Regions from separate parts of the Streptomyces sp. W16 genome, predicted to be linked through region 1. Evidence: predicted binding sites of a transcription regulator. Region 1 holds the regulator's gene; the other holds the start of a gene.
The links. Region 1 encodes HrcA, which represses chaperone genes, less so after heat shock. Its sites were predicted from a motif close to TTNGCACTCNGNNNNNCNGAGTGCNAA; they were not measured.
Positions count from the first base shown of each region.

Region 2: the regulator HrcA is predicted to act here: its motif matches at 1,789-1,815, upstream of groES (co-chaperone GroES).

Region 1 covers NZ_JAWOAI010000125.1:13,004-20,988, reverse strand. Annotated here, with positions in the region: partial or broken gene R6V09_RS18725 (nitronate monooxygenase) at 1-647, opposite strand, end outside; gene dnaJ (molecular chaperone DnaJ) at 747-1,880, opposite strand; gene hrcA (heat-inducible transcriptional repressor HrcA) at 1,881-2,897, opposite strand; gene R6V09_RS18710 (MBL fold metallo-hydrolase) at 3,079-3,825, shown strand; gene R6V09_RS18705 (DUF3097 domain-containing protein) at 3,857-4,666, shown strand; gene hemW (radical SAM family heme chaperone HemW) at 4,825-6,057, opposite strand; gene R6V09_RS18695 (SpoIIE family protein phosphatase) at 6,086-7,985, opposite strand, start outside.
Region 2 covers NZ_JAWOAI010000539.1:240-5,996, reverse strand. Annotated here, with positions in the region: partial or broken gene R6V09_RS43075 (polysaccharide deacetylase family protein) at 1-455, shown strand, start outside; gene R6V09_RS43070 (hypothetical protein) at 452-1,138, shown strand; gene R6V09_RS43065 (hypothetical protein) at 1,217-1,639, shown strand; gene groES (co-chaperone GroES) at 1,960-2,268, shown strand; gene groL (chaperonin GroEL) at 2,388-4,013, shown strand; gene R6V09_RS43050 (SDR family NAD(P)-dependent oxidoreductase) at 4,107-4,880, opposite strand; gene R6V09_RS43045 (MOSC domain-containing protein) at 4,989-5,657, opposite strand; partial or broken gene R6V09_RS43040 (LysR family transcriptional regulator) at 5,738-5,757, shown strand, end outside.

The DNA of each region.
Region 1 (7,985 bases):
CCACCGGCGGCGACGATCGGGAGAGACACCGTCTCGCGGATCTGGGCGACCAGGGAGAGCAGGCCGATGCCGGAGCCGTCGTTCTCCGGGAGGTCGCGGTGGGTGCCCTGGTGGCCGCCTGCCTCGACGCCCTGCGCGATCACCGCGTCGGCGCCGGCCCGCTCCACGGCGAGGGCCTCCTCGGCGGTGGTGGCGGTGACGAGGGTGAAGGTCCCGGCCCGGCGCAGCGAGTCCAGCACCTCACGGGTGGGGACGCCGAAGTGGAAGGAGGCGAAGGACACCGGGTTGTCGAGCAGCACGGACAGCTTCGCGTCGTAGCCGTCCTCGCGACCGCTGTCCGGGTCGCCGAGCTCCGTGTCGTACCAGGCGGCCTCGCCGGCCAGCTGGTGGGCGTAGACGTCCACGGCGGCCTTGTCCGCGTACTCGGGCTGCGGCATGAAGAGGTTCACGCCGAAGGGGCGGGCCGTCAGGCTCCGCAGCTGCTTGATCTCCTGGTACATGCCGTCGGCGGTCTTGTACCCGGCGGCGAGGAACCCCAGCCCGCCGGCCTCGGACACGGCAGCCGCGAGGCGCGGTACGGAGACACCGCCCGCCATGGGGGCCTGCACGATCGGATGAGGGAAGAGATCGGTCAGTGCGGAGGACATGACGGCATGTTGTCACGTCCTCCGAACAAGTCCGAATCCGGCCTTCCGCCCGGCATAGGACAGGTGCATGCCCAGGCGGAGACCGATTCGACGACCGGTTCAGCGGCCGTTGAACGCGTCCTTCAGACGGGAGAACAGGCCCTGCTGCCCCGGCTGGAACGTCCCCATGGGCCGCTCCTCGCCGCGCAGCTTCGCCAGCTCCCTGAGGAGGCGTTCCTGCTCCACGTCGAGCTTGGTCGGGGTGGTGACCTCGACATGCACGATGAGGTCGCCCCGGCCGCCGCCGCGCAGATGCGTGATGCCCCGGGTGTGCAGCGGGATCGACTGGCCGGACTGGGTGCCCGGCCGGATGTCGACCTCCTCCATGCCGTCCAGCGTCTCCAACGGCACCTTCGTGCCCAGGGACGCGGCCGTCATGGGAAGCGTGACCGTGCAGTGCAGGTCGTCGCCGCGGCGCTGGAACATCGCGTGCGGCAGCTCGTGGATCTCGACGTACAGGTCACCGGCGGGGCCGCCGCCGGGGCCGACCTCGCCCTCGCCCGCGAGCTGGATCCGCGTGCCGTTGTCCACACCGGCCGGGATCTTCACCGTCAGCGTGCGCCGCGAGCGGACGCGGCCGTCACCGGCGCACTCCGGGCACGGTGTCGGCACGACGGTGCCGAAGCCCTGGCACTGCGGGCAGGGGCGGGACGTCATGACCTGGCCCAGGAAGGACCGGGTCACCTGCGACACCTCACCGCGACCGCGGCACATGTCGCACGTCTGGGCGGAGGTGCCCGGGGCCGCGCCCTCACCGTTGCAGGTGTTGCAGACGACGGCCGTGTCGACCTGGATGTCCTTCGTGGTGCCGAAGGCCGCCTCGTCCAGCTCGATTTCGAGCCGGATCATGGCGTCCTGGCCGCGGCGGGTGCGCGAGCGCGGTCCGCGCTGCGACGCCGTGCCGAAGAACGCGTCCATGATGTCCGAGAAGTTCCCGAAGCCGCCCTGACCGAAGCCGCCCGCGGCACCGCCCGCCTGCGAGAGGGGGTCGCCGCCGAGGTCGTAGACCTGCTTCTTCTGCGGGTCCGAGAGCACCTCGTAGGCGGCGTTGATCTCCTTGAACCGCTCCTGGGTCTTCGGATCCGGATTGACGTCCGGGTGCAGCTCGCGCGCGAGCCTACGGAAGGCCTTCTTGATCTCATCCTGCGACGCGTCGCGACGCACGCCGAGAACGGCGTAGTAGTCCGTGGCCACTTAGGACTCCGCCAGGATCTGTCCGACGTACCGTGCCACTGCGCGTACCGCTCCCATCGTTCCCGGGTAATCCATGCGGGTCGGTCCGACCACGCCGAGCTTGGCGACTGCCTCGCCGCCCGAACCGTAGCCGACCGACACCACCGACGTGGAGTTGAGTCCCTCGTAGGCGTTCTCATGACCGATCCGTACGGTCATGCCCGAATCCCCCGCCTCACCAAGCAACTTGAGGAGGACGACCTGCTCCTCCAGCGCTTCCAGGATGGGGCGGATGGTGAGGGGAAAGTCATGTCCGAAGCGGGTGAGATTGGCGGTGCCGCCGATCATCAGCCGCTCCTCGGTCTCCTCGACGAGAGTCTCCAGGAGGGTGGAGAGCACCGTCGCGACCGTGCCGCGGTCCTCGTTCTCGAAGGCGTCCGGCAGGTCCTGCACGAGCTGGGGTACGTCCGCGAAGCGGCGGGCCGCGATCCGGCTGTTGAGCCGCGCGCGCAGATCCGCGAGCGAGGACTCCCCGAAGGGCGCCGGGCAGTCCACCATGCGCTGCTCGACCCGCCCGGTGTCCGTGATCAGCACGAGCATCACGCGCGCGGGGGCCAGCGACAGCAGCTCCACGTGCCGGACGGTCGAGCGGGTCAGCGAGGGGTACTGCACGACGGCGACCTGCCGGGTGAGCTGCGCGAGCAGCCGTACCGTACGGCCCACGACGTCGTCGAGGTCGACGGCGCCGTCGAGGAAGTTCTGGATGGCCTTGCGCTCGGGGCCGGTCATCGGCTTGACGCCGGCGAGCTTGTCGACGAACAGCCGGTAGCCCTTGTCCGTGGGGATGCGTCCGGCGCTGGTGTGCGGCTGGGCGATGTACCCCTCGTCCTCCAGGGCCGCCATGTCGTTGCGCACGGTCGCCGGGGAGACGCCGAGGCTGTGCCGCTCGGTGAGCGCCTTGGAGCCCACCGGCTCCTCGGTGCCGACATAGTCCTGGACGATGGCGCGCAGCACCTGGAGCCTGCGTTCGCTGAGCATCGCGCACACCTCCAGTTCTGGTCGCCTTTGTCGCCGCTTGTCGCGAGCCCGCCCTTTCCTGGCACTCTGTGCGCGTGAGTGCCAGCCGTTCCCCGGCCAGTGTACGGCCGTGAGGTACACCCCGGGCAAGGCCGGTCCTGCGATGTCACGCCATAGGTGCCGTCACCGTTAGCGTCGCTGCATGACGGTGACTTGGGAAGAGGCGGGGTGGGAGCGGCTGGCCGCCGGGGTGGGCCGGTGCCGGCTGCCTGGCTGGGACTGCACGGTCGGTCTGGTCGTCGGGGAGGGTTCGGCGCTGATGATCGACGCCGGGTCGGGTCTCGCGGAGGGCGCGCGGTTGCGCGCGGAGGCGCAGGCGCTCGCCGGGCACGCTGTGACCCATCTCGCGCTCACCCACCCGCATTTCGACCATGTCTTCGGGGCGGCGGAGTTCGCGGACGCGGAGGTGTTCGGTGCGGTGGGCGTGGAGCGGGTGTTGACGGACGAGCGGGAGGCACTCCGTGGGGACGCGGTCGAGAACGGCCTCCACGCGCGCGTGGCCGACGAGGCCGTGGCCGCTCTGGCCCACCCGCGTCACCTGGCCTTTGTCGCCGTCCCGGACGAGTGGACGCTCTCCCTGGGCGGCGACCGCCAGGTCCTGCTGGTGAACGCGGGCCCGGGTCACACGTCCCACGATCTCGCGGTCGTCGTCCAAGGCGTCCCGGGCTCCCCGCCGGTCGTCTTCTGCGGCGACCTGGTCGAGGAGTCCGGCGATCCCCAGGCGGGGCCCGACGCCGTACCGTCGCACTGGCCCGCCGCCCTGGACCGGCTGCTCGGCCTGGGCGGGGAGGACGCGCTGTACGTGCCCGGTCACGGAGCGGTGGTGGACGCGGGGTTCGTGCGGGCCCAACGGGACGCGTTGGCAACGCGTTTCGGCGTGTCGCGGTGACGCCTCCTGGCCTTCTCCTATCGTCATCCGAATGCGCCAGTACTCCGCCGACCTGACCCCGCCGTGGAAGAAGCCGAAGCCCGTCCCCGAGGTCCCCGCGGAAACGGGCCTGGTGGTCGAGGAGCCGGGCACCGGTTTCTGCGGCGCGGTGATCCGCTGCGAGGCCGGCACGGTCACCCTGGAGGACCGCTTCGGCAAGCACCGGGTGTTCCCCCTGGAGCCGCGCGGCTTCCTCCTGGAGGGCAGGGTCGTGACCCTGGTCAGGCCGGTGTCGAGTCCGCTACGGCCCACTCGTACGGCATCCGGTTCGGTGGCCGTTCCCGGTGCACGCGCGCGTGTGGCCCGCGCCGGGCGGATCTACGTCGAGGGCCGGCACGACGCGGAACTCGTCGAGCGGGTGTGGGGCGACGACCTGCGCATCGAGGGTGTGGTGGTCGAGTACCTGGAGGGCGTCGACGACCTGCCGGCCATCGTGGCGGAGTTCGCCCCGGGCCCGGACGCCCGCCTCGGCATCCTGGTGGACCATCTGCTCCCCGGCACCAAGGAGTGGCGCATCGCCCAGTCCGTCACCAGTGAGCACGCCCTCGTCGTCGGCCACCCCTACATCGACATCTGGGAGGCCGTGAAACCGTCCTCCGTGGGCATCGCCGCCTGGCCCCGGATCCCGCACGGACAGGACTGGAAGACGGGGGTGTGCCGGGCGCAGGGTTGGCCGGAAAACACCGGTGCGGTGTGGCAGGCGATTCTGGCCAAGGTCCAGTCCTACAAGGACCTGGAGCCGGAACTGCTGGGGCGGGTCGAGGAGTTGATCGACTTCGTCACGGACAGCGGTGAGGCCTGACCTTCTCGTAGGTGGCGAATTCGCTGGTGTCCAGTTCGACACCGATGGGCTCCAACGGTGTGAGGCTCACTGGGCTCATCGAGGATCGCTACTCGCTGGCTCTGAAGCCGTCTCCAGCAACGCCGGGGAATCTGGTCCTGAACCGCTGCCCCGAGTGATCAGTCCACCAGGTCCCGTACCACCGCGTCCGCCAGCAACCGCCCCCGCAACGTGAGCACGGCGCTCCCCTCCTCGTACGGCCCCGCCTCCAGCAGCCCGTCCCCCAGTGCCCGGCGCGAAGCCGCGAGCCCCTCCGGGTGGAGCAGGTCCAGCGGGGCGCCCTCCCGGAGTCGTAGCTCCAGCAGGATGCGTTCCACCCGGCGGTCCTCCGCGGAGAGGATCTCCCGGCCCGCGCCCGGGGAGCGGCCGGCCGCCAGTGCCCCCGCGTACGCGCCGGGATGCTTCACGTTCCACCACCGCACTCCGCCGACGTGCGAGTGCGCTCCGGGGCCCGCGCCCCACCAGTCGGCGCCGCGCCAGTAGAGCTCGTTGTGCAGACAACGGCCGGATTTCGACGTCGCCCAGTTGGACACCTCGTACCAGTCGAAGCCCGCCGCGGACATCACCTCGTCCGCGATGAGGTACCGGTCGGCGTGCACGTCGTCGTCCGTCATCGGGACCTCGCCGCGGCGGATCCGGCGGGCCAGCTGGGTGCCCTCCTCGACGATCAGGGCGTAGGCGCTGACGTGGTCGGGGCCCGCGCCGAGGGCCGCGTCGAGCGAGGCCCGCCAGTCGTCGTCCGTCTCGCCCGGGGTGCCGTAGATCAGGTCGAGGTTGACGTGTTCGAAGCCGACCGCGCGGGCCTCGGACACGCAGGCCTCGGGGCGGCCGGGGGTGTGGGTGCGGTCCAGGACCTTCAGGACGTGCTGTTTCGCGCTCTGCATGCCGAAGGAGATCCGGTTGAAGCCGCCCTGGCGGAGGGTCGCGAGGTAGGCCGGGTCGACCGACTCCGGGTTGGCCTCCGTGGTGATCTCCGCGTCCGGGGCGAGGCCGAACTCGTCGCGGATCGCGCCCAGCATCCGTACCAGATCGCCCGCCGCCAGCAGCGTGGGCGTACCGCCGCCGACGAAGACCGTGCGGACCGGGCGCGGGTCGTCGCCGAGGACCTTGCGGGCCAGGCGGACCTCGTCGATCAGGGTGTCCGCGTAGTTGTCGCGGGAGGCCAGCACTCCGCCCGTGCCGCGCAGCTCGGTCGCCGTGTAGGTGTTGAAGTCGCAGTAGCCGCAGCGGGTCGCGCAGTACGGGACGTGCAGATAGAACCCGAGGGGGCGGTCGGCCGATCCGGCGAGCGCCTGTGCGGGCAGGGCGCCGTCGTCGGGGACGGGATCGCCGTCGGGGAGTGCGGAAGGCATGCCCTCCATTGTCCAGCACCGGCGAGGACTACTCGGCCTGCAGCACCAGCAGCGCCATGTCGTCCTCGGGCGGCCGACCGCCGAACTCGTGCACCAGCCGCTTGATCCGCTCCGCGATCAGCTCGGCGCTCAGTCCCGCGCACCCGGCGAGCGCGGTCGCCAGGCCGTCGCCGTCGTCGAACTGGACGGAGCCGGAGCGGCGCTCGGTCACCCCGTCCGTGACGCACAACAGGCTGTCGCCCGGATGCAGTTCGAAGGTCTCGCTGGTGTAGGTGACGTCCTCGATGACGCCGAGGAGGGTCTGTGGGCGGGCGGTCGTGGCGACGGAGCCGTCCGGTCCGAGGAGCAGTGGCAGCGGGTGTCCGGCGGAGGCGAGGGTGCAGCGGACGCCGCCGTCGAAGGGGACCAGCTCGCCGTAGAGGAGGGAGAGGAAGCGGGGGCCGTCGCCGACCGGGCCCGGCATGCCGCCCGCGGCGACCAGGGCGTGGGCCGCGGCGTCGGCGGCCTCGGTGGCGTCGTCGAGGAGGAGCTGGTTGAGACGGTCGAGGACGTCGGCGACGCGGTAGCCCTCGCGGGCGAGGAGGCGTAGCCAGGGGCGGGCGAGGCCGATGACCACGGCGGCCTCGGGGCCCTTGCCCTGGACGTCGCCGAGGGCGAAGCACCAGCGGCCGTCGCCGGCCGGGAACAGGTCGTAGAAGTCGCCGCTGGGGCCGCCCTTGTCGCAGGGTTCGTAGACGAGGGCGCTGTGCACGCCGGGGATCTCGGCGACGGCGCCGGGCAGCAGGCCGCGCTGGAGGACGCGGCTGATGGTGACCTGGCGGGCGTACTGGCGGGCCGCGCCGATGGCGAGCGCGACGCGGCGGCTGAGGTCCTCGACGAGGCCGGTGACCTCGTCGGGGAAGCACGGCAGCCCGGACCGTCCGATGACCAGGGTGCCGAGCGGACGGCCGCCCGCGATCAGCCGGTACGCCAGTGCCGCGCCGTGGGTGCCGTGCGGGCCGAGGGCGTCGGCGGGCCAGGGGTAGGACACGGGTCGCAGCGAGTCCTGCGGGCGGGGCGGGTGCTTCTCCAGGGCGCCGCGCAGTTCCTCGATGCGGTTCTCGCTGCCGTGCCAGACCCGGGCGAGGCGCGGTCCGGCCCCGGCGTCCTCGCTCCAGCCTCCTCCACTCTCGGCTCCGCTCGACCGGGGGGACCCCCACCGGCCCATCACCTCGTCCTCCAGCCATACGGCGCACCAGTCGGCGAGTCTCGGCACGATGAGCTGTCCGGCGAGCGCGGCGACCAAGTCCTCGTCGAGCTGTCCGGCGAGGAGGTCGGAGGCCTCGGCGAGGAAGGAGAGGGCGCCGCGGCCGAGCCAGTCCCGGTCGCGTTCGGCGCGCTGGGGTTCGGGGGCGAGGATCTCGGCGACGCGCAGACCGCGTTCCCCGGCGTACGTCTCCAACTCCTCGGCGACCGGGCTGCCTTCGGCGGGCAGGCGGGCCCAGACGGTCTTGGTGCCGGTGCGGTAGGTGACGCCCCAGGACTCGGCGAGCGTGGCGACGAGCCGCAGTCCGCGCCCGAACTCCGGTGTCTCGTACGCCGGTTCGCTGCTGTTGTCGCGCGGGGCGCGGGAGGGGTGGTGGTCGGCGACCTCCACGACGACGGACCGGTCGTCCTCCAGCCGACAGACCAGCTCGACGTCCGTACCGGCGTGTACGACGGCGTTGGTGACGAGTTCGCTGACGACGACCATCGCGTCGTCGGCGAGCCGGACGGTGAGGTGTTCGGCACCGGGCAGGGCGAGTTCGGTCCACTCCTGGAGCGCGGCACGCACCAGGCCGCGGGCGGAGCCGGGCGCGAGGGGGCTTCCGGAGAGCGTGGCGCGCATGGTCGTGCGCGGGTCCGCGCCGTGGTGCGCGGGCGCATCGGGAGCGCGCGAAGTGGTCTCC
Region 2 (5,757 bases), on a different contig from region 1:
GCAACTACCTGGTCAAGGACGACTACGGCTACTTCAAGAAGATGCAGGCCGAGGGCCACACGCTCAACAACCACACCCTCACGCACCCGTACCTGCCGGGCCTGTCCTACGCCGAGCAGAAGCGCGAGATCTGCGGCATGCAGGACATCATGAAGAAGCAGTTCGGCAAGGCCCCGACGGTCTTCCGGCCGCCCTACGGCAACTACAACCACGACACCCTCGTCGCCGCCAAGTCCTGCGGCGTCAAGTACGCACCGATCTGGGACGAGGAGGTGTACGTCGACCACTGGGAGTACCGCGAGGACGACCGGTCCCTGCACCCCGGAGACATCGTCCTGACCCACTTCCGGGGCCGTGCGGACTGGAAGGGCACGATGGTCGACGACATGCGCCGCTTCCTCGGCAAGGTCACGGCCGAGGGCTACGCGGTGGCCCGCCTGGAGGACTACCTGTGAGGGTCCGGGTACCGGTGGCCGTCGCCCTGGCGGCCACCCTCCTCACCGGCTGCGCCCAGTCCGTCGACCCCATCGAACGGCTCGGCAAGAAGGCCGCCCAGCGCGTGCACCCACACGGCCCGGCCCCCGAACAGCCGTACCGCCACTGGGGTTTGACGGCCCCCCTGGCCCCCGCGCCGAAACCGTCCCCGGGACCCCCCGCCCGCTCGGCGGGCCCGGGCCTCCCACCCGTCGTCGACCACGTCCGCACCCACGACAAGGTCGTGTTCCTGACCTACGACCACGACGCGGGCGCGCGGCCGGACCCGGGCTTCGCCGACATGGTCCGCGAACTACGCCTGCCCGTCACCGAGTTCGGCACAGCCCAGGACAGCCGCCCCGTCGCGGGCCTGCCCTACGACGCCCAGCGCACCGAGATCTGCGGCCGCCGGACCCGCCTGCTCCGGCCCCCCTACGGCACGTACGACATGACGACCCGCCGAGCCGCCGCCGACTGCGGCATCTCCGCACTGGTCCTCTGGCGGGCCTCCACGACAACCGGAACCCTCACCTACGCCCGAGGCGCCCACCGCCTCACCCCCGGCGACATCGTCCGCATCGCCCCGACCGACAGCACGGCCGGACTGCTGCGCGGCATCCAGGGACAGGGCCTGACGGTGGGCCGCCTGGAGGACTACCTCTAGGACCGGTCCCGTTGGTGTCAGTGGCCCCGGATAGCCTGCCGCGCACGTCGAACGGCGGTGAGCGGAAAGGGCCTTGCGATGGGTGGCAACGAGTGGACCTCCACCGGGCCGTACCAGAGGGATCTGCAGTCGGCGTTCCGGCAGGCGCAGGAACAGGAACTGGCCAAGGACGACCACGGGTTCCCGGGGCGGGACATCGTCGATCTGTGGGAGGACGACGGCTGGCGGGAGCACATCCTGACGGGCGGCACGTCCTCCGTGCTCGACTTCTACGCCCTCATCGACGCCGCGTCCGGGGACGACTTCGCCATGATGCGACCCCTGACCGAGGACGAGGTGCGCGACTGGGCACCGGAGGGCAGCCCCACCCGCGAGCGCTGGACCGCCGCGCTCCGCAGCGGGGCCGCGTCCTTCCCGGGCCGTGGAACAGGCCGGTGCACGATCCTCTACCGCGACGGCGAGCCGGCGGAGATCGGCTACTGGGGATGCACGGCGGACTAGGGCCTCTCGAACGCCGGTCGGCACCATCAGCCCGTCCGGCGTTTGAGGACGAGGCCGTCCAGGCCGAAGCGGGGGTCTGGGGGCGCAGCCCCCAGGGGGCGGCAACCACAGCCAACGGTCACAGAAATTCCGCCCAAGCGCCGCAGGCATTGGCACTCCGCTTGACCGAGTGCTAATCGCAGTCATAGTCTCAGACCTGGCACTCCCCCCTGGAGAGTGCCAATAGCGACGGGCAGGTCCGGCACCCGCGACGACGGATCCACCTGGTCGCCACCTCAGACAGTTAACCCCGTGAGATCTCCGAAGGGGGAGGTCGGATCGTGACGACCACCAGCTCCAAGGTTGCCATCAAGCCGCTTGAGGACCGCATTGTGGTCCAGCCGCTCGACGCCGAGCAGACCACGGCCTCTGGCCTGGTCATCCCGGACACGGCCAAGGAGAAGCCCCAGGAGGGCGTCGTCCTGGCCGTGGGCCCGGGCCGCTTCGAGAACGGCGAGCGGCTTCCGCTCGACGTGAAGACCGGCGACATCGTGCTGTACAGCAAGTACGGCGGCACCGAAGTGAAGTACAGCGGCGAGGAGTACCTCGTCCTCTCGGCTCGCGACGTGCTCGCGATCATCGAGAAGTAATTCACTTCAAGAACACTCTGTATGTGAGCTGCGCCCCTGGCCCCCGCGACCTTATGAAGCCGGGCGTCAGGGGCGTAGTTCGTTTCACCCACGTTTTCCGAGAGGGCTGAACCGCTCCCATGGCGAAGATCCTGAAGTTCGACGAGGACGCCCGTCGCGCCCTCGAGCGCGGCGTCAACAAGCTTGCCGACACGGTCAAGGTGACGATCGGCCCCAAGGGCCGCAACGTCGTCATCGACAAGAAGTTCGGCGCCCCCACCATCACCAACGACGGTGTCACCATCGCCCGCGAGGTCGAGCTCGACGACCCGTACGAGAACCTCGGTGCCCAGCTGGTGAAGGAGGTGGCGACCAAGACCAACGACATCGCGGGTGACGGCACCACCACCGCCACCGTGCTCGCCCAGGCGCTCGTACGCGAGGGCCTGCGCAACGTCGCCGCCGGTGCCTCCCCGGCCGCCCTGAAGAAGGGCATCGACGCCGCTGTCAAGGCCATCTCCGAGGAACTGCTCGCCACCGCGCGGCCCATCGACGACAAGGCCGACATCGCGGCCGTCGCCGGTCTGTCCGCGCAGGACAGCCAGGTCGGCGAGCTCATCGCCGAGGCGATGGACAAGGTCGGCAAGGACGGTGTCATCACCGTCGAGGAGTCCAACACCTTCGGTCTGGAGCTGGACTTCACCGAGGGCATGGCCTTCGACAAGGGCTACCTGTCGCCGTACTTCGTGACGGACCAGGAGCGGATGGAAGCGGTCCTCGAAGACCCGTACATCCTCATCCACCAGGGCAAGATCAGCTCCATCCAGGACCTGCTGCCGCTGCTGGAGAAGGTCATCCAGGCCAACGCCTCCAAGCCGCTGCTGATCATCGCCGAGGACGTCGAGGGCGAAGCCCTGTCGACCCTGGTCGTGAACAAGATCCGCGGCACCTTCAACGCGGTCGCGGTCAAGGCCCCCGGCTTCGGCGACCGCCGCAAGGCGATGCTCGGCGACCTCGCCACCCTCACCGGCGGTCAGGTCATCGCCGAGGAGGTCGGCCTCAAGCTCGACCAGGTCGGCCTGGACGTGCTCGGCTCCGCCCGCCGCGTGACGGTCACCAAGGACGACACGACCGTCGTCGACGGTGCCGGCGACTCCTCCGAGGTCGCGGGCCGCGTCAACCAGATCAAGGCCGAGATCGAGAACACGGACTCCGACTGGGACCGCGAGAAGCTCCAGGAGCGCCTCGCGAAGCTGGCCGGCGGCGTGTGCGTGATCAAGGTCGGCGCCGCCACCGAGGTGGAGCTGAAGGAGAAGAAGCACCGTCTGGAGGACGCCATCTCCGCGACCCGCGCCGCGGTCGAGGAGGGCATCGTCTCCGGTGGTGGCTCCGCTCTGGTCCACGCCGCCAAGGTCCTGGACGGCAACCTCGACAAGACCGGCGACGAGGCCACCGGTGTCGCGGTCGTGCGCCGCGCGGTCGTCGAGCCGCTGCGCTGGATCGCCGAGAACGCGGGCCTTGAGGGCTACGTCATCACCGCCAAGGTCGCCGACCTGGAGCCCGGCCAGGGCTTCAACGCCGCGACCGGCGAGTACGGCGACCTGGTCAAGGCCGGCGTCATCGACCCGGTCAAGGTCACCCGCTCCGCCCTGGAGAACGCCGCCTCCATCGCCTCCCTGCTCCTCACGACCGAGACCCTGGTCGTCGAGAAGAAGGAAGAGGAGGAGCCGGCCGCCGGTGGTCACGGCCACGGCCACTCCCACTGACGCGAGTCGGTGAACCCGTAACAGCAGACCGAAGGCCCGGCACCCCTCTGGGGGAGCCGGGCCTTCGTGTCACTGTCAGCGGGGCGGCTGCCGTCACTGCGGCCCGTACTTCCGCCCGGTCTTCGACGTGATCCCGCCGAGCACCGCCTGCGGAGTGATCTTCACCAGGCCCATCAGCGCCTTGTAGCGCGGGTCGGGGATCGACAGCGACTTGCCGCGTGCCAGATCCGCTAGCGCCGCCGCGACCAGCTTGTCGGCGTCCAACCACATCCAGTTCGGGATGTTGTCCGTGCCCATCCCGGCCCGCTCGTGGAACTCGGTCCGCACAAAGCCGGGCGCCAGCGCCATCAGCCGTACGCCACTGCCCGCCAGGTCCTTGGCCGCCCCCTGCGTGAACTGCACGACCCACGCCTTCGACGCGCCGTACGTCCCGCGCGGTACGAAGGCCGCCACCGACGCCACGTTGACGACACCGCCGCGCCCGCGCTCCCGCATCGCCTCGGTCGCCGCGCTGGTCAGCCGCAGCACCGCCTCGCAGTGCACCTTGAGCATCTTCAGCTCGTCGGCCATCGGTACGTCGAGATAGCGGCCCTTGTTGCCGAAGCCCGCGTTGTTGACCAGCAGGTCGACCGGGTTCTTGCGGTCCGCGAGCCGGGCGGCCACCGTCTCGATGCCCTCGTCCGTGGCGAGGTCGGCGGTCAGCACCTCCGCCTCGATGCCGTGCCGGTCGTGCAGTTCGGTCGCCTGCTCGCCGAGCCGCTCGGTGTTCCGCGCCACCAGCACGAGGTTGTGCCCGTCCGCCGCGAGCCGCCGCGCGAACGCGGCACCGATCCCCGCGGTCGATCCCGTAATCAATGCCGTTGTCATGGCGCAAGATTAGTGACCCGGGGCGACCGGGCCAGATCTCTGCACAGGCCCTCCCGATCCGTGACGAACACGTGTCGAACAAGGCGTCGAAGAGGCCGTGACGGCAGGTCAGCCCGCGTGCTCCGCGACATATTTCCGGGCCTGCGCGAGGGACTCCGGATGCAGCGCCTCGCCCGCCGGAAGCAGCCGCGGCAGCAGCGCCCGCTCGGTCGTCACGGCCCGGAACTGCAGGGCCACCGTCACGTCGTGGCCGGGCCGGTGCACGACCTCGATCGCGTCCCCCGCCTGGATCTCACCGGGCTCGATCACCCGCAGATAGGCCCCCGGCGCACCCTTTACGGTGAACCGCTTCACCCACCCCCGCTCGCCCAGATGGTCCTGGAACGTACGACACGGGATCCGCCCGCAGGTGACCTCCAGGACCACCTCGGAACCGATCCGCCAGCGCTCGCCGATCAGCGCGCCGGACACGTCGAGACCCAGGGTCGTCAGGTTCTCCCCGAAGGAGCCGTTGCCGAGCGGGCGCCCCAACTCCCGCTCCCAGTCGTCGAGATCCTCGCGCGCGACCGCGTACACCGCCTGGTCGTCGCCGCCGTGGTGGCGCAGATGACACACCGTGTCCCCGGCGAGACCGCTCCCGGCGATCCCCTTGGGACCGGGCGCGCTCACCCGGACGGGCCCGTCGGTCGGCCGCTTGTCGATCCCCGTCACGCCGTCCGGCTGGTCCGTGTACGGCACGGCCGTGGCCCGGCCCAGATTCAGCGAGAGAAGCTTCATGACGCCACGGTAGGCGAGAGCGCCTCAAAGATGCGGCGCATTATTCACCCGCACACCCAAGGCAGGCTTATGCTCGGCGCATGATCGAGGCCCGACATCT